DNA from 3 places in the Caballeronia sp. EK genome. Region 2 is predicted to be linked to each of the others. Evidence: predicted binding sites of a transcription regulator. Region 2 holds the regulator's gene; each other region holds the start of a gene.

Region 1 (7,767 bases), on a different contig from region 2:
GCGCGACGAGTTGTACGAGCCCGAGCTGGAAGGCGTTGGCATTTCGTACTATCGGCATGCGCGGGACGGCGGGCTGTTGCGCGCGCTCTACGCATCGAACGTGAATGCCTACGATCCGAACATCATCGATCTGCTGATCGAGCTCGAGGAAGTGCACGATTACGCCGATATCGACGAGTGGCCGGAACTGCTCGCCGCGCTCGGAAAGCGTCACGCGTTCGTGTGACACGCGCAATATCGTAGTTCGAAGCACAAACAAAACGGCGGTGCGCCCATACGGGTCGCACCGCCGTTTTGCCATGCGGACGAGAATCCGAAAATTCTCGCCGGCCAGAGACGCTTAGTGCATCTTCTTCGGCAGCATCTGGCTGCGCAGGCGCTTGCGCAGACGCGCGACAGCGGCGGCCTTCTTGCGCTTGCGCTCGGTGGTCGGCTTTTCGTACGACTGGCGCTCGCGCAGTTCGGCGATGAGGCCATTGCGCTCGATGGTGCGGCGGAAACGCCGAATCGCGACATCGAACGGCTCGTTTTCTTTGAGGACGATAGTGGTCATGTAAATCCTGAGTTTGCTAAACGTATTTTCAAGCGCGCGACGATAGAGCTGCCGCGCCCCGGCACTCCGATCGTCCGCCGGACATGAAATGGCGCGGCGGACACGAGCAAAGCGGCCACGGAGGCCGGAAAAGAGATCGTTGGGATTCAGCCGCCAAAGCGGCATGCGCTTTCGAAGGAACCACACGAACGCGCGTTTCGGAGCCGTTCGCCGCTGCTTGTTGACGTTGTCATTCTCAGCGGCGAAGGCAGGAAATCGGGCACATTTCTCGATTCGGGCGCGATGTTACCAGAACACCGCACCACTGCCAACTCCCCCGATCCGTCCAACCCATTGATGCAACAGATTTATTTCTGCCACGCGCTGGCTTCGTCGAGGAGCTGGATGTCGTCGGTGGCGAGTTGCAGGCGCGTCGCGGCAGCGAGGTTTTCGAGCTGCCCGACCGACGTGGCGCTGGCGATCGGTGCCGTCACGCTCGGGCGCGCGATCATCCATGCGAGCGCGACGGTCGCGGGCGTCGTGTCGTTGCGCTTCGCGACTTCGTCGAGCGCATCGAGAATCCTGAAGCCGCGCGCGTTCAGATATTTTTCGACGCGCGAGCCGCGCGCCTTGTGCCGCGTGTCTTCCTTCGACCGGTACTTGCCCGACAGGAAACCGCTCGCGAGCCCGTAGTACGGCACGACCGCGATCTTGTGCTGTTGCGCCACCGGCTCCAGACCGGTTTCGTAGCCTTCGCGATCGTAGAGGTTGTATTCCGGCTGAAGGATCTGATACGCCGGCAGTCCCGACTCCTTCGCGATCGCAAGCGCCGTGTCGAGCCGCTCGCCCGTGTAGTTCGACGCGCCGATCACCCTCACCTTCCCCGCCTTGATGAGCTTCTGATACGCGTCGAGCGTCTGATCGAGCGGCGTGTTCTCGTCGTCGTAATGCGAGAAGTAGACGTCGATGTAATCGGTCTTGAGACGCCGCAGCGAATCGTCGACGGCCGCCGCGATGTTCGCCGCCGCAAGCCCGGCGCGCGTGCCGAGCTTGCCGACTTTTGTCGCGAGCACGACCCGATGGCGCTTGCCGCTTTCCTTGAACCACTTGCCGATGATCGTCTCCGATTCGCCGCCCTGATGCCCCTCGACCCAGGCGGAATAGACGTCCGCGGTGTCGATGAAATTCAGGCCGTGGTCGACGAACGCGTCGAGGATCGAGAACGACGTGCGCTCGTCGGCAGTCCAGCCGAATACGTTGCCGCCGAAGACGAGCGGCGCGATCTTCAGTTCCGATGTGCCGATGCTGCGTGTCTGCATGTGTGCTCCGAATGCGCAAAAAGAACGGACCGAAAAGCATACGCGCGAAACCGGCGCCTTGCTGGGCGAGCGTTCGCAGGCTTACGGCTGCATTCATTACACAAATCGTTTGCGAAGGGCTTAAGTTTTTTTCGTGGGGCCCGATAACCACAAGTAGGCGGCCGGCTATCACCGAGCGCAGGACCGCCAGGCAACACTCGGTGCCAAAGCCAAAGCCAGACAAAGTCTCCCAGGAGAGCAAAAATGATCGGTATCAATAGCAATATCAATTCGCTGGTTGCCCAGCAGAACCTGAACAGCACGCAAAGCGCACTGTCCTCGGCCATCACCCGTCTGTCGTCGGGCAAGCGCATCAACAGCGGCGCGGACGACGCAGCAGGCCTCGCGATCGCCACCCGCATGACCGCGCAGATCAACGGTCTGAACCAGGGCGTGTCGAACGCCAACGACGGCGTGTCGCTCGTCCAGACGGCTAACAGCGGTCTGTCGCAAATCGCCGACAACCTGCAACGTATTCGTCAGCTGGCCGTGCAAGCGTCGAGCGGCTCGCTCTCGACGTCTGACCAAGCCGCGCTGCAACAGGAAGTGACGCAGCGTATCAGCGAAATCAACCGTGTTTCGTCGCAAACGACGTTCAACGGCAAGAGCCTGCTCGACGGCACCGCCGGCAGCCTGTCGTTCCAGGTCGGCGCGAACGTCGGCCAGAGCATTGCCGTGGATCTGTCGGGCGCGAACGTTTCGGCGACCGCGATCGGCACCCCGGCCAAGGGCGCTGTCCTCGGCAAGATCGATGGCCTGTCGCTCGATTCGAGCGGCGCGTACACGTCCACCGGCGCGACGGTCACGTCGGTGACGGTGTCGGCTGACGGCAGCGGCGGCTTCACCTACACGGACAACACCGGCGCGGCGTTCACCGGCTCCAACCTGTTCAGCTCGACGAGCGGCGGCACTTTCACGTTCGCCACCGGCGCGTTCAGCGGCGGCACGGTCCCGACGACGGGCACGCAAGCCACCGAACTGACGTCCCTGACGACGGCTGCGAAGGTTCCGGCGGTCAACGACATCGACGTGTCGGCGAGCGGCGGTGCGGCAGCGGCGATCTACTCGGTCGACAACGCGCTCGCAACCATCAACACGCTGCAGGCAAGCCTCGGCGCCACCCAGAATCGCTTCGCGTCGGTGTCGTCGGCGCAGGCTTCGCAGGCGACCAACCTGTCGTCGGCCCAGTCGCAGATCATGGACGCGAACTTCGCGCAGGAAACGGCGAATCTGAGCAAGGCGCAAGTGCTGCAACAAGCTGGTATTTCGGTTCTGGCGCAAGCGAACTCGATGCCGCAGCAAGTGCTGAAGCTCCTCGGCTAAGCCACATTGCCGATGCGGTAGCCGGCGCGCGCATGCAGTCGAACGCGCGCCGGGCAAGACGAAACATCGCGGCAAACAAGCAAGTCAGCGTACCGGGAGCTCGTCTCCCGGTACGCGTTTGCGCAAAACCCGGCGTTTGCGCACAAATCCAGACGAACGCCACACGCAACGAACGGAGTACACATGACCACAGTAGCCACGACCTCCACATCGGGCACCACTGTCGATCCGACGAGCGCCGTACAGCAGGCAGCACAGTCGATCATCAGTGGTACGACGAATTCGACGATGGATGTGAACTCGCTCGTTTCGGCGCTCGTCAATGCGAAGGTCGCCGGTCAGACCGACACGCTCAACAACAAGAAGACCGCCGACACCACGCAGCTCACCGCGGTAGGCTCGCTCAAGTCCGTGCTGTCCCTGCTGCAAAGCTCGCTCTCGAAGCTAGCCGACGGCACGACCCTGTCGTCCTTCACGGCGACGGCGAGCGGCAAAGGCCTCACCGCCACGGCCGGCAAGGGCGCGGTAGCGGGCAGCTACGGCGTCAACGTGACGAACATCGCGTCGGCGCAATCGCTGACTTCCGGCGTCTTCTCGACGACCGACAAGCTCGGCAGCGGCACGATGACGATCAAGGTCGGCGACAAGTCGAGCACGATCACGCTCGACGACAGCAACAACACGCTCTCGGGCATCGCGTCCGCGATCAATTCCGCGTCCGACAATCCGGGCGTCACGGCGACCATCGTCACCGGCACGGATGGCGCGCACCTCGTGCTGCGCTCCGCGTCGACGGGACTCGCCAATGCAATCAATGTCGATGTCGCGCCCGACGCGAGTTCGACCGGTTCGCCGATCACGAAGCTCGCGGTGAAGTCGTCGACCACGACGACGGATGTCGATCCGAACGACCCCAACAGCACCATCGAAGTCCCCGAACATACGATCATCGACGGCGCGAACGGCTGGAAGCAGTCGACCTCCGGCGTGGACGCGCATCTGACGGTGGCGGGCACGGCGTTGTCGAGCGCGTCGAACACGATCAAGGGTTCGATTACCGGCATCGACATGACGCTGACCTCGGATTCGGTCGGCACGACGCAGACGCTGACGATCGGCCAGGACGTGAGCGGTCAGAAGACCGCCATCGACGCTTTCGTCACCGCGTACAACAACTTCATCAGTACGGCGGCATCGCTCACGTCGTTCGACTCGACGGCCAGCTCGCAAGGCGCGCTGCTCGGCGACTCGATGATGAACGCGATCAAGAACACGATCTCCAGCACGATCAGCAAGGCGATCGGCAGCGGCACGAGCAAGGTGAATCTCGCGTCCATCGGCATTGCGTTGCAGCCTGACGGCACGCTGCAGACCGACGAAGACGCGCTCACCGATGCGCTCACCAACAACACCGGCACCGTGGCGTCGCTCTTCAACACGACCGACGGCGTCGCCGCGCAACTGAACACGAGCCTCACGGGTTATCTCGCGACGGGCGGTCTCATCGACACGCGCACGACGGCGCTGAATGCCGACCTGAAGAGCATCGCCGATCAGCAGACGCAGCTCACTTCGTACACGCAGCAGCTCACCACGCAGTACAACACGCAATTCACCGCGCTGAACACGCTGATGTCGCAAATGGCCACGCAGTCGAACTACCTGACGCAACTGTTCGGCGGCACCAACAGCGCGGGCGCGATGGCCACGAACGCGAAGTAAGGATCATTCATGGAACAGCAGGAAGTCATCCAGCGCGCCTGGGCGCTGACCGAAGCGATCGAAGCGGCCGTGGCCGAGCAGGACTGGACGCGAGCGGCGGAACTCACGCAGGCGCGCACGCCGCTCGTCATGCAGATCGGTCCGGAGCAATCCGCCGAAGCGCTCATGGTCATCCGCAAGATTCAGGCGAGCATCGATTCGACGATGGGCCACGCGCAGGCCGCCAATGCGATGCTCGCCAGCGGTTATCGCCGCTCGATGGAGCGTGCGCAAGCGGCCGGGCGATATCAGCAAGCCGCGCGATTCTGACGTTCTCTCGACCGGGCCGGGGCCACTCCCGGCTCGCTCGCATTCCCTCTCGTCCCCGAAGCAGCACGCATCCCCCGTCGACCTCATCGAACCCCGCCCCCGGCGCATGCCCGGAATTGACGGGTGTTTGGCCGCCACATCGCCGCATTGGACACGGGCCACGCGTCTCATAATTCTGTTTAATCACAGAAGCGTGAGCCATCCATCATGACCGCCAGTCTTCCCTTTGCATCCGTCGCCGAACTCGTCGATGAGCGTCTTTACGTCACCCAGCCGCATCTGCCGCCGCTGAACGAGTTTCTTCCGTATCTGGAGGAAATCTGGTCGAGCAAGGTGCTGACCAATGGCGGGCCGTTTCATCAGCAGCTGGAGAAGGCGCTGTGCGACTATCTCGGCGTGAAATATCTGTCGCTGTTCGCGAACGGCACGCTCGCGCTGGTCACGGCGTTGCAGGCGCACCGGATCACCGGCGAGGTCATCACCACGCCGTATTCGTTCGTCGCGACCGCGCATTCGCTGCTCTGGAACGGCATCAAGCCCGTTTTCGTCGATATCGATCCGAAGACGCTGAATCTCGATCCGAAGCGGATCGAAGAAGCGATCACGCCGCAGACCACCGCCATCATGCCGGTGCATTGCTACGGCCACCCGTGCGATGTCGAGGCGATTCAGAAGATCGCCGACAACTACAACCTGAAGGTGATTTACGACGCGGCGCACGCCTTCGGCGTGCAGACGGCTGCCGGCAGCGTGCTGCAGCACGGCGACCTGTCCGTGCTCAGCTTCCATGCGACCAAGGTGTTCAACACGTTCGAAGGCGGGGCGATCGTCTGTCCCGATGCGAAGACGAAGCAGCGGATCGACCATCTCAAGAACTTCGGCTTCGTGGATGAAGTCACGGTCGTCGCGCCGGGCATCAACGGCAAGATGAGCGAAGTGAACGCCGCGTTCGGCCTGCTGCAACTGCAATATATCGATGGCGCTCTGGCGGCGCGCAAGAGAATCGACGCGATCTATCGCGACATGCTCGACGGCGTGCCGGGAATCCGGTGCGTCGAAGACGCCGGCGAAACCGCCGCCAACTTTTCGTATTTCCCGATTCTGGTCGACTCCGCATTTCCGCTGACGCGCGACGAGCTTTATCAGAAGTTCCGCGACCACGAAATCATGGTGCGCCGCTATTTCTATCCGCTGATCTCGGACTTCCCGATGTATCGCGGCCTGCCGTCCGCGCATCGCGGCAACTTGCCGGTCGCTTCGCAGGCGTCGTCAAGCGTGCTGTGTCTGCCGATCTATCCCGGTCTGTCCGACGCGAATATTGGCAGGATCGTCGACATCATCAAGGGTTGCTGATCATGAGGCTGGCAATCATGCAGCCTTATTTCTTTCCGTACATCGGCTATTTTCAACTGGTGGCCGCGGTCGACCGCTTCGTTTTCTACGACGACGTCAACTACATCAAGAACGGCTGGATCAATCGCAATCGCGTGCTGGCCGGCGCGGGCGATCGTTACATCACCGTGCCGCTGTCCGGCGCGAGCCCTTCCGCGAAGATCCGGGACGTGCCCATGCAGCCGCGCGAAGTCTGGCTGCGCAAGATGCTCGAATCGCTTCGGCACGCGTATGCAAAGGCACCTCATTACGCGCGGGTGAGCGCGTTGGTCGAGCGTTCGCTATCGGCGCCGACGGACCATATCTCCACGCTGGCCTCGCAAACGGTAGTCGATGTTTGCCAGTACCTCGACATCGATACGGAGTTCGTCGCCACCTCGACGCAATACGGCAATGCGGAACTGAAAAGCACGGACCGCGTGCTCGACATTTGCGCGAAGGAACGAGCACGGGTGTACGTCAACCTGCCGGGCGGCCGCGCGCTTTACGATGAAGCGACCTTCCACTCGAACGATATCGAGCTGGCCTTCATCCAGCCGAATCTGAGCGCGTACGCTCAGTTCGAGCACGCCTTCCGTCCCGGTTTATCGATTCTCGATGTGCTGATGTTCAACAGTCCGGATCGCGTCAGGGCCATGCTTTCGACGGAGCCGAGCCGATGAGCGCGGTCCTGTCGTCACGCGCGATGGGCGGATACTTCGAGCTGGAACTTTCGCCCGCCCGACCGTCGCTCCATGAAGACGTGTTGCATTTTCAGTCGGCGCGCGCGGCGTTTCTTGCGCTGCTGCGCGCCGTGCGTCCCACGGCAGTGTGGCTGCCCTGGTACATCTGCGACGCAATGACGGAGCCGCTCGCCAAGTCGGGCATTCCGATCAGGCGGTATGCGATCGATCGAAACATGCGGGTACCGTCCGTCGATCTTCGACAGGGCGAAGTGCTTCTCTATGTGAATTACTTCGGCCTTTGCGACGATCAGGTCGATGATGTGCTTCGTCGCTTTCCTCGCGAGAGCGTCGTCATCGACAACGCCCAGGCGTTGTTTGCTCCACACCGCGACTGCCTGGCGACGATCTACTCGCCGCGCAAGTTCGTCGGCGTGCCGGACGGCGGCTATCTGGTGACGCACGCGCG
Region 2 (7,767 bases):
TCTACTGCCACCGGGAGCGGTCTGCAAGAAGATTGAAAGTTTGTCCCTTAGCGCTGTCCTTGCCGGCGAATTTGTTCGAGTGTCGCGCCCGGCGTGCTCTGATCCTGCGGAATGCGGATCTCGATCAACGCGGGCAGGCCGGATTTCCGGGCGCGTTCGAATGCAGGCATGAACTGATCCGTCGTTTCGACGAGTTCGCCGTGTGCGCCGAACGCGCGCGCAAACGCGACGAAATCCGGATTCGTCAGCCCCGTCCCATGCACGCGATTCGGGTAATGCCGCTCCTGGTGCATGCGGATCGTTCCGTACTGCGCGTTGTTCACGACGATGAAAATCACCGGCAATTCATATTGCATCGCCGTGGCGAGTTCCTGACTCGACATCATGAAGCAGCCGTCGCCCGCGAACGCGATCACCGTGCGGTCCGGATAAAGCGACTTCGCGGCGATCGCGGCGGGCACGCCGTAACCCATCGCCCCGCTCGTCGGCGCGCATTGCGATCGGAAATGCCGATACGAATAGTGCCGATGCAGCCATGTCGCGTAATTGCCCGCGCCGTTCGTGAGGATCGAATCGGCGGGAATCGTTTCCGCGAGCTGGCGCATGATTTCGCCGAGCTGGACATCGCCGAGCATCGGACGCGGCGTGCGCCATTCGAGATACGCGGCGTGCGCGGCCTCGGCCTCGCCATTCCACGCGATATTCGCGGGCGGCGTCAGGGCCGCGAGCATCGACGCGATTTCCGGCATGCCCGAGACGATCGGCAGATCGGCGCTGTACACGCGCCCGAGTTCCTCCGCGCCCTGATGCACGTGGATGAGCGTCTGCTTCGTCTTCGGGATGTCGAGCAGCGTGTAGCCGCCCGTCGTCGATTCGCCCATGCGCGGGCCGAGCACGAAGAGCACGTCGGCATCGCGCACGCGCGCGGCGAGCGCCGGATTGATGCCGAGGCCGACATCGCCCGCATAGTTCGGATGCTCGTTCGACAGCGTGTCCTGATAGCGGAATGCGCAGCCCACCGGCAAGCGCCATTGCTCGACGAAGCGCGCGAAGTCCTGCGTCGCCTCAAGCGTCCAGCCGCTGCCGCCCGCGATCACGAACGGCTTCTTCGCGCTGGCGAGCAGTTCGCGCAACCGGTCGATCTGCGCCGCCGACGGCGATGCCGCCACGCGCTGATAACGCGGCGCGGGCGGCGCTGCGGCGACCGCTTCGGTCAGCATGTCTTCGGGCAGCGCGAGCACGACCGGACCCGGACGGCCCGAGGTCGCCGTGTGAAATGCGTGGCTCATGTATTCCGGCACGCGGCGCGGATCGTCGATCTGCGCGACCCATTTGGCCATCTGCCCGAACATGCGCCGATAGTCGATTTCCTGAAACGCCTCGCGGTCCATGTGATCCCGCGCGCATTGGCCGATGAGCAGGATCATCGGCGTCGAATCCTGAAACGCGGTGTGCACGCCGATCGACGCGTGCGTCGCGCCCGGCCCGCGCGTGACGATCGCGACGCCCGGTTTGCCCGTCAGCTTGCCGACCGCTTCGGCCATGTTCGCCGCGCCCGCCTCGTGGCGGCAGACGATCGTCTGAATCTGCGAGGTTTCGTCGTGCAGGGAATCGAGCACGGCGAGAAAGCTCTCGCCGGGCACGCAGAACACGCGCTCGACGCCGTGATGCACGAGCGCATCGACGAGAAGACGCGCGCCGGTAGTTTGATTGTCGGGAGAAGCGGATTGCGCGGAGGGGACAGCGGACGCCATGCGAAGAACTCTCCTGTGAGTGTCCGGATCGTCGCGGATGCGGGCCGGACCGTGAGCGAATTGCCCTAAAGCTTACGCCGTCGGGCGAGCACGCGGCCAGAAGCAAAGCGGAATTTTTTCCCGGCGCGCGCGGCCTGTTCGCGCCGTCCGCGGCATTTCCATCAGCCGAAATACCCCTTTTTCTCGCCCCTTATCCAGCGATGGAGAAAGGGTGGAGTTCGCAATAATGGCTTCACTGAAAAGCGGACACGGCAACGAGCCAAGCGGGTCCGCCTCGCAAAGATCGCAGTTTCACCTCATCGGGGGCAAGTTTGAACATTCGTAAATTCATCGGCGCGAACAGCCGCGACGCATTGCGCCAGGTTCGTGAAGCGCTCGGCCCCGATGCCGTGGTGCTGTCCAATCGCACGCTGGATGATGGTTCCGTGGAGATCGTCGGCGTCGCGGACAGCGATATCGCGTCGATCTCGCCGGCCGCGAAGGAACAGGCCGTACGCTCGGCAGGCTCGTCGCGCGCCGCGCTGGCTGCCGCGGCCGCCGCGCTGCCGGCTAAGCAATCCGCCGCGAATCCCTACGCGAGCGGCGACGTGTTTTCGTCGGTCTTCGGCGCGAACACCGACGCCGACGATGAAGACGATTTCGCGCACGAACACGAAGCCGCATCCGACGAAGAAGCGCCGCGCACGATGGCCGACTCGAACCCGTGGCTGATCGAGCATGCGAAGCGCATCGCGCAGCAGGCGACGATGCCGTCGAACCGTCCGCTGACGGCGTCCGCCGCGATCGCTCGCGGTATGGGCGTGCCGGTCCCGGTCGCCGCGTCGGAAACGCGCGCCGACAGAACGCCGGAAGCAGGCAAGTACGCGATTCGCCAGCAAGCGCATGCGCAAGCGAACCGCGCGGAAGCCATCGCTCAGGCGCGCGTTCAATCGAAGGTCGAAACGCCCGACTGGGCACGCGAAGCCGCGCAGGTCGCCGCACGCCGCGCCGCGCAGAAGATCAACGCGAGCGCGCCGCACGCCGAAGCACCGGCGGCGAGCACCGCGCCGGCTGCGCAGGAAGGCGCCTTCGAAGGTCTGCCGGCGAACGCGGCGGCGGTCGTGACCGAAGCGATCCGCGCACGCATGGAGCAGGTCGTCAACGAAACGGTGATGAACGAGCTTTCGTCGATGCGCTCGATGATGGAAGAGCACTTCTCCGGTCTGCTCTGGGGCGAGCGCCAGCGCCGCAATCCGACGGGCGGCGCGCTGACCAAGCGTCTATTCGCCGCCGGTTTCTCCGCGCAACTCGTCCGCATGATGGTGGACAACATGCCGGAGATGGAAAGCGTGGAAGGCGCGCTCGAATGGGTGCAGGAAGTGCTCGAATCGAACATCCCGGTGATGGATAGCGAAGATGCACTGATGGAACGCGGCGGCGTGTTCGCGCTGATGGGCCCGACGGGCGTCGGCAAGACGACGACCACCGCGAAGCTCGCGGCGCGCTGCGTGATGCGCTTCGGCGCGAGCAAGGTCGCGCTGCTTACGACCGACAGCTACCGGATCGGCGCGCACGAGCAACTGCGCATCTTCGGCAAGATTCTCGGCGTGTCGGTTCACGCGGTGAAGGACGCCGCGGACCTGCAGCTCGCGCTTTCCGAGCTGCGCAACAAACATATCGTGCTGATCGACACGATCGGCATGAGCCAGCGCGACCGCATGGTCTCCGACCAGATCGCGATGCTGTGCGGCGCGGGCCATCCGGTGCAGCGCATCCTGCTGCTCAACGCGACGAGCCACGGCGACACGCTCAACGAAGTCGTGCAGGCATACAAGAGCGCCGCGGATCAGCCGCCGCTCGCGGGCTGCATCCTGACCAAGCTCGACGAAGCGACGAATCTCGGCGGCGTGCTCGATACGGTCATCCGCTACAAGCTGCCGGTGCATTACGTGTCGACCGGCCAGAAGGTGCCGGAGAACCTGTACGTCGCGACCAAGCGTTTTCTCATCAAGAGCGCATTCTGCATTCCCCGCGACGGCTCGCCGTTCGTGCCGCAGGACGAAGAAGTGCCGGCGCTGCTCTCCGCATTGTCCGCGCGCGCCACGACCGAACTGCATGGGGTGCACTTTGGATAAGTTCGTGCTCGACCAGGCGGAAGGTCTGCGACGGCTGCTCACGCGTGCCGGTTCGCGCGTGGTGGCGGTTGCGGGCGGGCCGGCGGGCATCGGGTGCACGTCGGCGGTGGTGAATCTCGGCGCGGCGCTGTCCGTGCACGGCAAGGATGTGCTCGTGATCGACGAGCATCAGGACGCGGGATCGGTGAGCCGCATGCTGGGTTTGTCCGATGCAGGCACGCTCGCCGCGGTGATGTCCGGCCGCCGCGCGCTCGCCGATGTCGTCGAGCGCACGCCGTTCGGCTTCTCGCAGATCGCCGCACCGCGCGACGAGCGCATCAGCCACGACGCCGCGCAGTGCCGCGCATTGCTCGATGGTCCGGCCGACATCGTTTTGATCGATGCGCAACTGGACCGTCACGGCGCGCTGTCGACGCTCGCGGCTCAGGCGCATGACTTTCTCATCGTGACGCGGGTTGCCGCGTCGGCGATCACCGAGGCGTATGCGTGCATGAAGCGCCTGCACTACGCCCATGCGATCGGCCAGTTCCGCGTGCTCATCAATCACGTGCAGAACCCGGCCGACGCGGCGGTCGCATTCGACAACCTGTCGGGCGTCGCGAGCCGGTATCTGGCCGTGTCGCTCGTGCAGGCAGGGTATGTGTCCGAGGATGCGCGCGTCGCTCGGGCAAAGGAACTCTCACGCTGCGCAGTCGAAGCGTTCCCGGCCACGGCCGCGGCACGCGACTACCGCGCGATCGCGGCGGAGCTCCTCCACTGGCCGATGCGCCCCGCGCCGTACATGCGCGCGGCGAACGGCCAGCCAGACGCGCGAATTCCGGTTGGCGACTCTGAACAGGGCGGGCGGGAGGCGGCGCATCGTGTGGCCGCGCTTCACGACTTTGCAATGAGCAGCACGGCGTCGATGTGATCAAGATAGGTGACCATGATGTATAACGCCCAAGGCAAACTCTCACAGTCGGACGTCCTGACGAAATATGCGCCGCTCGTTCGTCGGCTGGGGCTTCAGCTCGTCGCCAAGATGCCGGCGAGCGTCGATCTCGACGATCTCATCCAGGCCGGCATGATCGGTCTGCTGGACGCGGCGAGCCGCTACAAGGAAGATCAAGGCGCGCAATTCGAAACCTACGCGAGCCAGCGCATTCGCGGCGCGATGCTCGACGAGCTGCGCGCCAACGACTGGCTGCCGCGCAGCATGCGCAAGACGTCGCGCGAAGTGGAATCGGCGGTGCATAAGGTCGAGCAGAACCTCGGCCGCTCCGCGAGCGAGACGGAGATCGCCGAGCACATGAAGATGCCGCTCGACGAGTATCAGTCGATGCTCCAGGATCTGCACGGCAGCCAGCTGATCTACTACGAAGACTTCGACCGCTCCGCCGACGACGAGCCGTTCCTCGACCGCTATTGCGTCGATCGCTCGGATCCGCTTTCGGCGCTGCTCGACGACAGCCTGCGCGGCGCGCTGATCGAAGCGATCGACAAGCTGCCCGAACGTGAGAAGCTGCTGATGAGCCTTTACTACGAACGCGGCCTGAACCTGCGCGAAATCGGCGCGGTGATGGAAGTGAGCGAATCGCGCGTGTGCCAGCTGCACAGCCAGGCGGTCGCACGTCTGCGCACGAAGCTGCGCGAGCAGGCGTGGACGAGTGTCGAGGCCTGATTCAGTTCGTTTCGAAGTCGCGCGTTTCGGCGAAGACCGTTTTCCCTTCGCCGAGACTTTTTGCGCGATACATCGCACGATCGGCGGCGCGCAGCACGGCGGTGATGCCGGATTGCTGCGCGCTCGTCGCGCTCGAAAGCAGACACGCGCCGATGCTCGCCGATACCGACACCGGCCGCTCCTGCACCGATGTCATCGCGTCGAGAATCGAGTGAATGCTGTCGGCCACCGATAGCACCGCCGCGCGGTCGCGCACCTGATGTGCAAGCACGACGAACTCGTCGCCGCCCAGACGCGCGATGGTGTCCGACTTGCGCATGCGCTTCGCGAGCGATTGCGCGAAGGCTTGCAGCAGCATGTCGCCGACGGCGTGACCGTAGGTATCGTTCACTTCCTTGAAGCCGTCGAGATCGATGAGAAGGAGCGCGGTGGCATCGTCGCCGCCGGTTTCGCGCGCGGTCATCGCACGATCGACGATCCGTTCGAGCGCGTATCGGTTGGACAGGCCCGTGAGCGGATCGGTCGATGCCTGACGCGCGAGATCGCGATTCGCATTGCCGAGGCGATCGACGAGTACGCTCAAATACACCGATGCGCCCAGCACGCTCAAACCCAGCCCGATCGCGGCGGGAAGATTGGCGCGCCACCACGGCTGCCAGACGCCGAGCGCCATCACGACGATGAGCGCCGTCGCGCATGACACCGCGAGCGTGCGCTTGCCGTAACGGCATCCCGAGCCGATCAGAAACCAGAACATCACCCAGATGAGCGGCAGCGCGATCGCGCCGCCCGCTGCAAGCGCGAGCCCGAGCAGCGTTTGATCGGCGATGGTCGTGACCGTGAGACGCTTCTCCGACGGCGTGCTCATGCGGTTGACGATCAGCAGCGTGGCAGCACCGTAAGACACGTAGAGCGCGATGAGACGCGCGACCGCCAGTGCATCGTAGGAAGGGCGGAGCCACGCGAAGATGCCGTAGGCCAGAAGAACCGCCGCTCCCATCCAGACCCGCAGCGTGGCCTGCTCGCGTTCGGGATTCCGGTGCTCGGACCATGCGAAGGCATAAGGCCGGCGTGCCGGTTGATGCGCCTGCTCCATACTGAACCCCTGGATGGTGATTTCTTTCTTTTATCTTGCTGTCTTTACTGCGGCCCCGTCGCGTGGCATCGACTTTATGGCGTGGTATCGAATTGCGCCGAGCGAGCGATCCGCTATTTTGCAACGTTTTGCGAAGACGCTGTGTTTCGTGTAATAACGGCTTTCGCACTTCTATTTCCGATTCACCGTGATGCGCGACGAATCCATTTCTCTGGCCGGCGAATGGCTGCCGGTCTGCAATAGCGAAGACGTCCCCGAAGGCGGCGCGCGCGGCTTTGTCGTCGCCGATGAGTGCATCGTCGTGTGGCGCGACGGTAGCGGCGCGGCGCATGTTTGGCGCGATTACTGTCCGCATCGCGGCGCGCAGTTGTCGCTCGGGCACGTGATGCGCGATCAGATCGTGTGCCCGTATCACGGCTGGCGTTACGACATCGAAGGGCAGTGCTTGCGGATTCCGTCGAATCCTTCGTTGCGTCCTCCGAAGCGTGCCTGCGCGACGACATTCGTCAGCGAGGAGAAGTACGGCGTCGTGTGGATGTGCTTCGGCGAGCCGGCCTACGCGCTCGATTTCTTTCCCGAAGCCGCGATTCCCGGTGGCCGGCGCATCAATCTCGCGCCGCAGACGGTGAGGTCATCGGCGCCGCGCGTCGTCGAAAATTTTCTCGATATGGCGCACTTTTCGTTCGTGCATGTGGGGATTCTGGGCGAGGACGCGCATACGGAAGTGCCGGATTATGAAGTCGTGCAGACTGCCGATGGCGGACTGGAGGCGCGGCAGTGCCGATACTGGCAACCCGCGGGGATTCCTGGACAGGGCGGCGGCGCGATGATCGATTATGTGTATCGCGTGAAGCGGCCGTTGATCGCGAGTCTCACGAAGATGGCGTCGGGCGGACAGGGTGCGCTGCATATCATGCTGGCGGCGTCGCCGGTGACGCAGACGGAAACGCGCGCGTGGCTCGTGTCGATTCATGAGGACGACGCGACGCATTCCGATCAGGCGCTTTACGACTTCAATATGGAAATACTGATGCAGGACACGCCGATCGTCGAGTCGCAATGGCCTCGGCGTCTGCCGCTCGATCTCGATGCGGAGTTGCATCAGCGGTGCGATCGGATGGCGGTGGCTTACCGGAGATGGCT
Region 3 (7,767 bases), on a different contig from region 2:
GCCGTTGTTGTCGAGATGGAACACGCCGTTGCGCGAGTACACGACCGAGCCGTTGTTCGACAACTGATAGAAACCGTTGCCGTTGATCGCGACGTCGAGCGCCTGATTGGTCGTGGTGATCGTGCCTTGCGAAAACTGCTGCTGCACTTCGGACAGGCGCGTGCCGATGCCGATCTGGTTGCTGACGGCCGTGGCCATCGAGCTCGCGTACATGTCGGCGAATTGCGCCGAGCCTTGCTTGAAGCCGACCGTGTTCGCGTTCGCGATGTTGTTGCCGATCACGTCGAGATCGCTCGATGCAGCGCCCAGACCGCTCAGTGCTTGTTGGTAACTCATTTGATGTTTCTCCGTGACGAGACCACGCTCGTCCAAAATGAATGTGGAATCAGAGGATCGAAGCGACGCCCGTCAGCGCAACCGTCGAGCCGTTCGAGAGCTTGAGACCCGGCGCACCGCCCGACATCTGCACGACGCTTTGCACCTGCGAAGCCGACAGCGTCGTCGCGGTCGCCTGCTGGCCGTTGATCGTGCCTTGCGCGGTGATCGTGTAGCTGCCGTCGGCGAGCGTGGCGCCCTTCGAATCGACCGGCGTCCAGCCCGTCACCGGGACGACGCCTGCGCCCTGCGCGCCGAGATCGAGCGTGTTGACGATCTGGCCCGACGAGTTCTTCACGACGATCTGCAGGTCGCTCACGTCGCTCGCCAGTTGCACGCCGAAGCTCGACGACGCGCCCTTCGACACGGTCACGCCGTTGCCCGCCGAGAGCACGCTCGAGCCGATGAGCAGCGCGGCCTGCGTCTGCTGGCCGGCGGAAAGCTGCGTCGCGAGCGAGGACAGCGACGTGTTCAACTGGCCGATGCCCGACACCGTGTTGATTTGCGCGAGCTGCGAGGTCATCTGCGAGCTGTCGGCGGGATTGGTCGGGTCCTGGTTCTTCAACTGCGTCACGAGCAGCGTGAGGAAAGTGTTCTGCAGATCCTGCGCCGACGTGCCCGACGTGGATGACGTCGACGAACCCGACGACGACGCGCCGTTCATGGTGTCGAGCAGCGTCTGCGAGACGGTCGTGCCGTTGCTGCCGATAGTGGTGCTGGAGGAGCTCACGTGGTGTTCCTTAAGTTTCTCGATCAGGTTCCGATGGTCAAAGTCTTGAGCATCAATTGCTTGGCGGTATTGAGCGTCTCGACGTTCGCCTGATAGGAACGCGACGCGGAAATCATGTTGACCATCTCCTGCACCGGATCGACGTTGGGCAGCGTCACGTAGCCGTCCGCGTTCGCCGCCGGGTTGGTCGGGTCGTAGCTGGTTTTCATCGGGCTCGGATCGTCGATCACGCCGGTCACCTGCACGCCGCCGACCTGCTGGCCCGACGCGGTGCGCGCGCCGCCGAGCGGATCGACCGCGAACACGACCTGCTTCGCCTTGTACGGCTGGCCGTCCGGGCCGGTCGTGCTGTCCGCGTTCGCGAGGTTCGACGCGGTGACGTTCAGGCGCTGCGCCTGAGCGGACATCGCCGAGCCGGCGACGTTGAAGATGTTCATCAAAGAGGGCATCGCTGTTCCTTAACTGTTCGATGTGATCGCCGAGAGCATCGACTTGATCTGCGACGACAGCACCGTCATGCCCGCCTCGAAGTGCAGCGCGTTGTCCGCGAACTGCACGCGCTCGGCGTCGAGGTCGACCGTGTTGCCATCGAGCGACGGCTGGTTCGGCACGCGATAGGCGAGCTTGCCGTAGTCGTCGCTCGAACCGCCCGATGCCGAAAGCGTCGACGTGCCGCTCATGTGGCCTTTGGCCGTCGCGGCCAGGCCGCCGCTCACGCTCACGCTGACGGGCTGCGCCATCTTCAGCGTCGAGTTGTTCGTCGCGCCGCCGCCCTGCTTGAGCGCACCCGCGAGCGCGCTCGAGAAATCGACGTCGCGCGCCTTGTAGCCGGGCGTGTCGGCGTTGGCGATATTCGACGACAGCAATTCCTGCCGATACGCGCGTACATCGAGCGCCTCACGGCCAAAAGCGAATTCCTTGTCGAGTCTGTCTAGCATTGCGGTTTCTCCTGTCGGCAGCGCCGAGGCCTTTTTGCATGACACGAATCTTAGGAGCGGCGCGCAAGAACTAATCCGACGAATAACCGGGAAACGGGGCCTCTATTCGACGCTTGCCCGCGCCCGCCGATATCTAGAATTCGTTTCGTTGGAAGTTGCCGCATGTTTTCGCGGCTCGATCGGAACAGGTACGGAGAAAGTTGATGAGCAGGTCCGCGCAGCGTGCATCGAACCCCACGGCTCGCGTCGCAGCGACGTTCGCGCGCCGCACGCTGGGCGCATCCCTTTTCATGGGCGTCGCTCTGCTCGCGCATGCCGAGCAGAGCGACGGCCCGATCGTCATTCCGGGCAACGCCGAGACCAATCCGGCCGCGGCGGCCGATATGGCGAAGAGCCTGAATGCGCCCGTTTCGCGCGCATCGGCTCCCGTCGCGGCGATGCCCGCGTCTGAAATCGCGCGTGCGAGCGGCTATCGCGCCGCGACGAAAGCCGCCGACGCCGCGATGCGCAACGCCGCGCTCGAACTCGACGCCCGCGCCGACGCCGCCGATGAATCGATGAACGATGCGAGCGGCATGATCGTGATTCCCGGACCGAGCGAAGCGAAGCCCGCGCGTGCGTCCGTTGCTCCGGCGCCCGCGCTCGTGAAGGCGCCCGCGCTTTCCGCATCGCGCGATGTGATGCCTGTCGTCGTGACGCGCGACGATGGCGTTGCTCGCGCCACGAATGCAAAACCCGTCGCGGCGAGTCCCGCGACGCCCGTCGCCGGCGCCGCTTCGCCGATGAGACGCGTGAGCTTCAATCCATCGGCCGCAGCAACCACGCCCGTCGCCGTCGCGTTGCCGCAAGCGCCAGGCGCGCCCGCCACGACGATGCAGGATGGCGAATCGATCCGCGTCGCCGCGCTCAATTTTCTGCAGCAGCAGGCTGCCGGCTTGCCGGGCAAGGTCGAGATCACCGTCACGCCCGTTTTCCCGCGCGGCCTCGCCGCCTGCTCCGCGCTCGATCCGTTCATGCCGACCGGCGCGCGCCTCTGGGGCCGCATGACCGTCGGCGTGCGCTGCGTCGGCGAGCGCCCGTGGACGCTCTACGTGCAGGCGCGCGTGTCGATCAACGCCACTTTCTATACGGCCGCGCGCGCCATCGCGCCGGGCGAAGTGCTGAGCAACGCCGATCTGGTCGCCCGCGACGGCGACATCACCGCGATGCCGCAGGCCATCGTCACCGATCCGGCGCAGGCCGTCGGCGCGGTCGCGCTGTCGCGCGTGCCCGCGGGCCTGCCGCTGCGCACCGACATGCTGCGCGCGGCAAGCTCGGTGGCGATCGGCCAGAACGTGCACGTGGTCGCGGGCGGCTCGGGCTTTTCGATTTCGGCCGAAGGCACCGCGATGAACAACGCGGCGCCCGGCCAGCAAGTACGTGTAAAAACTGCCGGCGGCCAGATCATCACCGGCATATTGAAGGACAGTCAGACGGTGGAAATCGCCCTCTGAAGCGGGCTTATGTTCGGTTCCCCACGCTTGTTTCATTTTGTTTCAAATGCGCTGAATGCCCGCTCGACAAGGCTTTGAGGGCGATGAGCGCGCCGAACGGCAGTTGCGGTTCCATCGGCAGGGTAAAGTTTTCAAGCTCCCTCGCCGTTAAAGGACTCAACACGTTCGGGAATGGACATCGTGAAGATCGATACGACTAGCAACACCACACTGGCAGGCCTTCAAGACAACCTGCAACGCGCGTCGCAAAACGACGCGAAGGGCGCCGCGAGCACCGTGCAGCAATCGGGCACGAGCACGGCGAAGAATTCGACAGTGAGCCTGTCGTCGCTGTCGACGGACCTGCGCGCATCGAACAGCTCGGACATCGACACGGCGAAAGTCGAGTCGATCAAGGCCGCGATCCGCGACGGCAGCCTGAAGATGGACACGAGCAAGATCGCCGACGGCATTCTGAGCACCGCTCGCGATCTGCTGCAAACGAGAACCCCGCCGACCGGCGGCTGAACGCAGTGACCCGGCCGCGCCTTGCGAGAAACAGGCGCGCGGCGGCAAGCGACGTTCATGGCACCGGCGGCTTTTGTGAAACCGCTATTCGAGCGATGCAATGAGAGACGCCCTGCTTGCCACTGTCACCGAAGAAGTCGCCGCTGTTCTGGCCTTCGAATCCCTCCTCGTCGATGAGGAAAAAGCGCTGATCGCGGCGCAACCGCTGCCGGCGCTGCCTGGAATCATCGAGCACAAGACCGCGCTCACCGAGCGCATCTCCGCGCTCGAAAAGGCGCGCGACGAGCAGTTGAACGCGCTCGGTTTCCCCGGCGGCTTCGTCGGCATGGAAGCAGCCGCCGCGGACGACCCCGCGATCGCCGCGCAATGGGCGCTCTTGACCGCGGCCGCGCGTCGCGCGAAACAAGGCAACAACAACAACGGCGTCCTGATCCGCACGCGCATGGAATACAACCGCAAGGCGCTCGCCGCGTTGCAGGTTGCGCCGTCGAAGAGCGGCTTCTACGGCCCGGATGGCCGCGTGCCCGGCGCCTGATCACCGTTTTCCGCATTCCGAACGGCGCGTGCTTCTCGCGAGGCACGCGCCGCTTTCGTTTCCCGCGCTTTCATCTACCGAATAACCCCCTTTTCCCCGGCTTTATCCGCCGATGGCCGCTCGACGCCTTCCGCAATAATCGCTTTCATCCAAAAGCGGCTTCGCGCCGCTCGCATGTGCAAACGATGGAAGCAACGGAGTAAGGCCCGGTGGCAGAAGAAAGCGATCTCGAAAAAACCGAATCAGCCACTCCCAAGCGCCTGGAAAAGGCGCGGGAGGAAGGCCAGGTTGCGCGTTCGCGGGAACTCGCGTCGTTCGCGCTGCTGGCGGCGGGATTTTTCGGCGTGTGGGGTTTGTCGGGGCCGATCAGTCAGCATTTGCAGTCGATTCTGCGCGGCGCATTCACCTTCGATCACGCGACCGTGCTCGACTCGCGCCAGATGATGATCGGCGCGGCGAACGCGGGCAAGGAAGGGTTGTTCGCGGTGCTCCCGGTTCTGCTGCTGACGGGTTTCGCCGCGCTCGCCGCGCCGATGGCGCTCGGCGGCTGGCTCATCACGACGAAGCCGCTCGCGCCGAACTTCGGCCGTCTGAATCCGATCAGCGGCCTCGGCAAGATTTTCTCGGTGCAAGGGCCGGTTCAGCTCGGCATGTCGATGCTGAAGACGATCGTCGTCGGCGGCATGGCGGGCTCGGCGATCTGGAGCCGCAAGGCCGAAGTGCTCGGTCTACTCACGAAGCCGCTCGATCTCGCGCTCGCCGATGCCATGCACCTGATCTTCGTGTGCTGCGGCATGGCGATCGGCGGGCTCTTTCTCGTCGCGGCCGTCGACGTGCCGTATCAGCTCTACTCGCACGCGAAGAAGCTGCGCATGACGAAGGAAGAAGTGAAGCGCGAGCACAAGGAAAGCGAAGGCGATCCGCACATCAAGGGCAAGATTCGCGCACAACAGCGCGCGGCCGCCCGCCGCCGCATGATGCAGGCGATTCCGACCGCCGACGTGATCGTCACGAACCCGACGCACTTCGCCGTCGCGCTGAAGTACGCCGATGGCCAGATGCGCGCGCCGAAGGTCGTCGCGAAGGGCGTGAATCTGGTGGCGGGGCGCATCCGCGAATTGGGCCGCGAGCACAACGTGCCGCTGCTCGAAGCGCCTCCGCTGGCGCGCGCGCTGTATCACAACGTAGAGATCAATCGCGAGATTCCGGGCGCGCTCTACGGCGCGGTGGCGCAGGTGCTGGCGTGGGTGTACCAGCTCAAGCGGTACAAGGAAGATGGCGGCGTGAAGCCGGACGAACCGTCCGATCTCGACGTGCCGAAGGAACTCGACAAAGGCGGCGTATCCGACGCCGACGCCGATCAGGAAGCCGCAGAGGCTCTGGCTGGCGACAACACTGACAATGGAGCCGCCGCATGAACGCGCGCGCTGGATTTTTCGCCAAACGGCCCGACGCGCTGGGCACGCAGAACTTGCGAGCCCTCGCCGGCCCGATCCTGATCTGCATGATCCTGGGCATGATGATTCTGCCCTTGCCGGCGTTCCTGCTCGATTTGCTGTTCACCTTCAACATCGCGCTGGCGGTGATGGTGCTGCTCGTCAGCATGTACACGCAAAAGCCGCTCGACTTCGCGGCGTTCCCGAGCGTGCTGCTGTTCTCGACGTTGCTGCGCCTGTCGCTGAACGTCGCGTCGACGCGTATCGTGCTGCTCGAAGGCCACACCGGCCCGGATGCCGCGGGTCAGGTGATCGAATCGTTCGGGCACTTTCTCGTCGGCGGGAACTTCGCGGTCGGTATCGTCGTGTTCGTGATTCTGATGATCATCAACTTCATGGTGATCACGAAGGGCGCGGGGCGGATCGCGGAAGTGGGCGCGCGCTTCACCCTCGACGCGATGCCCGGCAAGCAGATGGCCATCGACGCGGATCTGAACGCGGGCCTCATCAACGAAGAAACCGCGAAGAAGCGCCGCCAGGGCGTGGCGCAGGAAGCCGAGTTCTACGGCTCGATGGACGGTGCGAGCAAGTTCGTGCGCGGCGATGCGATCGCCGGCCTTTTGATCATGGTGATCAACGTGGTGGGCGGGCTGATCGTCGGCATGCTCCAGCACGACATGGACTTCGCGCACGCGGCGACCAACTACACGCTGCTGACCATCGGCGATGGCCTGGTCGCGCAGATTCCGTCGCTCATCATCTCGACGGCGGCGGGCGTGATCGTCTCGCGCGTCGCGACCGAAGAGGACATCGGAACGCAGCTGACCGGCCAGTTGTTCCAGAATCCGCGCGTGCTGATGATCACGGGCGTGATCATCGGCATCATGGGTCTGATTCCGGGCATGCCGCACTTCGCGTTCATGCTGCTCGGCGGCGGTCTCATCTACGCCGCGCGCTCGATGAACAAGCGCGCCGAAGCGAAGAAGAAAGCGGGCGCCGTCACCGATGTCACGCCGCTCACTGCGAGCGCGGCGGCTGCGTCGGCGGAGAATGCGGAAGCGAGCTGGGAAGATGTATCGCTCATCGATCCGCTCGGGCTGGAAGTGGGCTATCGGCTGATTCCGCTCGTCGATCGCAACAGCGACGGTGAACTGCTCAAGCGCATCAAGGGCATTCGCAAGAAGTTCGCGCAGGAAATCGGGTTTCTGCCGCCGGTCATTCATATTCGCGACAATCTCGAACTTCGGCCGAATGGCTATCGCATTGCGCTGAAGGGCGTCGAGGTCGGTGTGGGCGAAGCTTTCCCGGGTCAATGGCTCGCGATCAATCCGGGTCAGGTGTCGGCCGCGCTGCCGGGCGCGCAGACGCAGGATCCGGCGTTCGGCCTGCCGGCGGTGTGGATCGACACGAATCTGCGCGAGCAGGCTCAGGTCTACGGCTACACGGTCGTCGATGCGAGCACGGTCGTCGCGACGCATTTGAATCATCTCGTGGTGACGCACGCGGCCGAGTTGCTCGGGCGTCAGGAAGTGCAGGCGCTGCTGGAGCGCATCGGCAAGGACACGCCGTCGCTCACGGACGATCTGGTGCCGAAGGTGCTGTCGCTCACGACGCTGCAGAAGGTGTTGCAGAACCTGCTCGACGAAAGCGTGCCGATCCGCGATATGCGCACGATCCTCGACGCATTGCAGGAGCACGCGCCGCGCATGTCCGATCCGTACGATCTCACGGCGGCGGTGCGTCTCGCGCTCGG

What was found. Region 2 encodes FliA, which starts transcription of late flagellar genes. Its sites were predicted from a motif close to CTAAAGTTTNNNNNNNNNNNGCCGNTA; they were not measured.
Region 1: a site for FliA is predicted at 1,971-1,997, ahead of IAG25_RS33620 (flagellin). Genes of this name have one in related genera too.
Region 3: a site for FliA is predicted at 3,660-3,686, ahead of flgM (flagellar biosynthesis anti-sigma factor FlgM). Genes of this name have one in related genera too.

The regions. Positions count from the first base shown of each region.
Region 1 covers NZ_JACSUE010000016.1:66,836-74,602, forward strand. Annotated here, with positions in the region: gene IAG25_RS33605 (hypothetical protein) at 1-226, shown strand, start outside; gene rpsU (30S ribosomal protein S21) at 341-553, opposite strand; gene IAG25_RS33615 (aldo/keto reductase) at 901-1,851, opposite strand; gene IAG25_RS33620 (flagellin) at 2,095-3,213, shown strand; gene fliD (flagellar filament capping protein FliD) at 3,397-4,935, shown strand; gene IAG25_RS33630 (flagellar protein FliT) at 4,945-5,244, shown strand; gene vioA (dTDP-4-amino-4,6-dideoxy-D-glucose aminotransferase VioA) at 5,452-6,597, shown strand; gene IAG25_RS33640 (WbqC family protein) at 6,600-7,298, shown strand; gene IAG25_RS33645 (hypothetical protein) at 7,295-7,767, shown strand, end outside.
Region 2 covers NZ_JACSUE010000012.1:167-7,933, reverse strand. Annotated here, with positions in the region: gene IAG25_RS29955 (thiamine pyrophosphate-binding protein) at 48-1,754, opposite strand; gene flhF (flagellar biosynthesis protein FlhF) at 2,066-3,868, shown strand; gene IAG25_RS29945 (MinD/ParA family ATP-binding protein) at 3,861-4,778, shown strand; gene IAG25_RS29940 (RNA polymerase sigma factor FliA) at 4,794-5,528, shown strand; gene IAG25_RS29935 (GGDEF domain-containing protein) at 5,530-6,624, opposite strand; gene IAG25_RS29930 (aromatic ring-hydroxylating oxygenase subunit alpha) at 6,815-7,767, shown strand, end outside.
Region 3 covers NZ_JACSUE010000031.1:16,420-24,186, forward strand. Annotated here, with positions in the region: gene flgE (flagellar hook protein FlgE) at 1-336, opposite strand, end outside; gene IAG25_RS39250 (flagellar hook assembly protein FlgD) at 386-1,105, opposite strand; gene flgC (flagellar basal body rod protein FlgC) at 1,129-1,554, opposite strand; gene flgB (flagellar basal body rod protein FlgB) at 1,564-2,043, opposite strand; gene flgA (flagellar basal body P-ring formation chaperone FlgA) at 2,247-3,536, shown strand; gene flgM (flagellar biosynthesis anti-sigma factor FlgM) at 3,717-4,043, shown strand; gene IAG25_RS39275 (flagella synthesis protein FlgN) at 4,144-4,578, shown strand; gene flhB (flagellar biosynthesis protein FlhB) at 4,788-5,996, shown strand; gene flhA (flagellar biosynthesis protein FlhA) at 5,993-7,767, shown strand, end outside.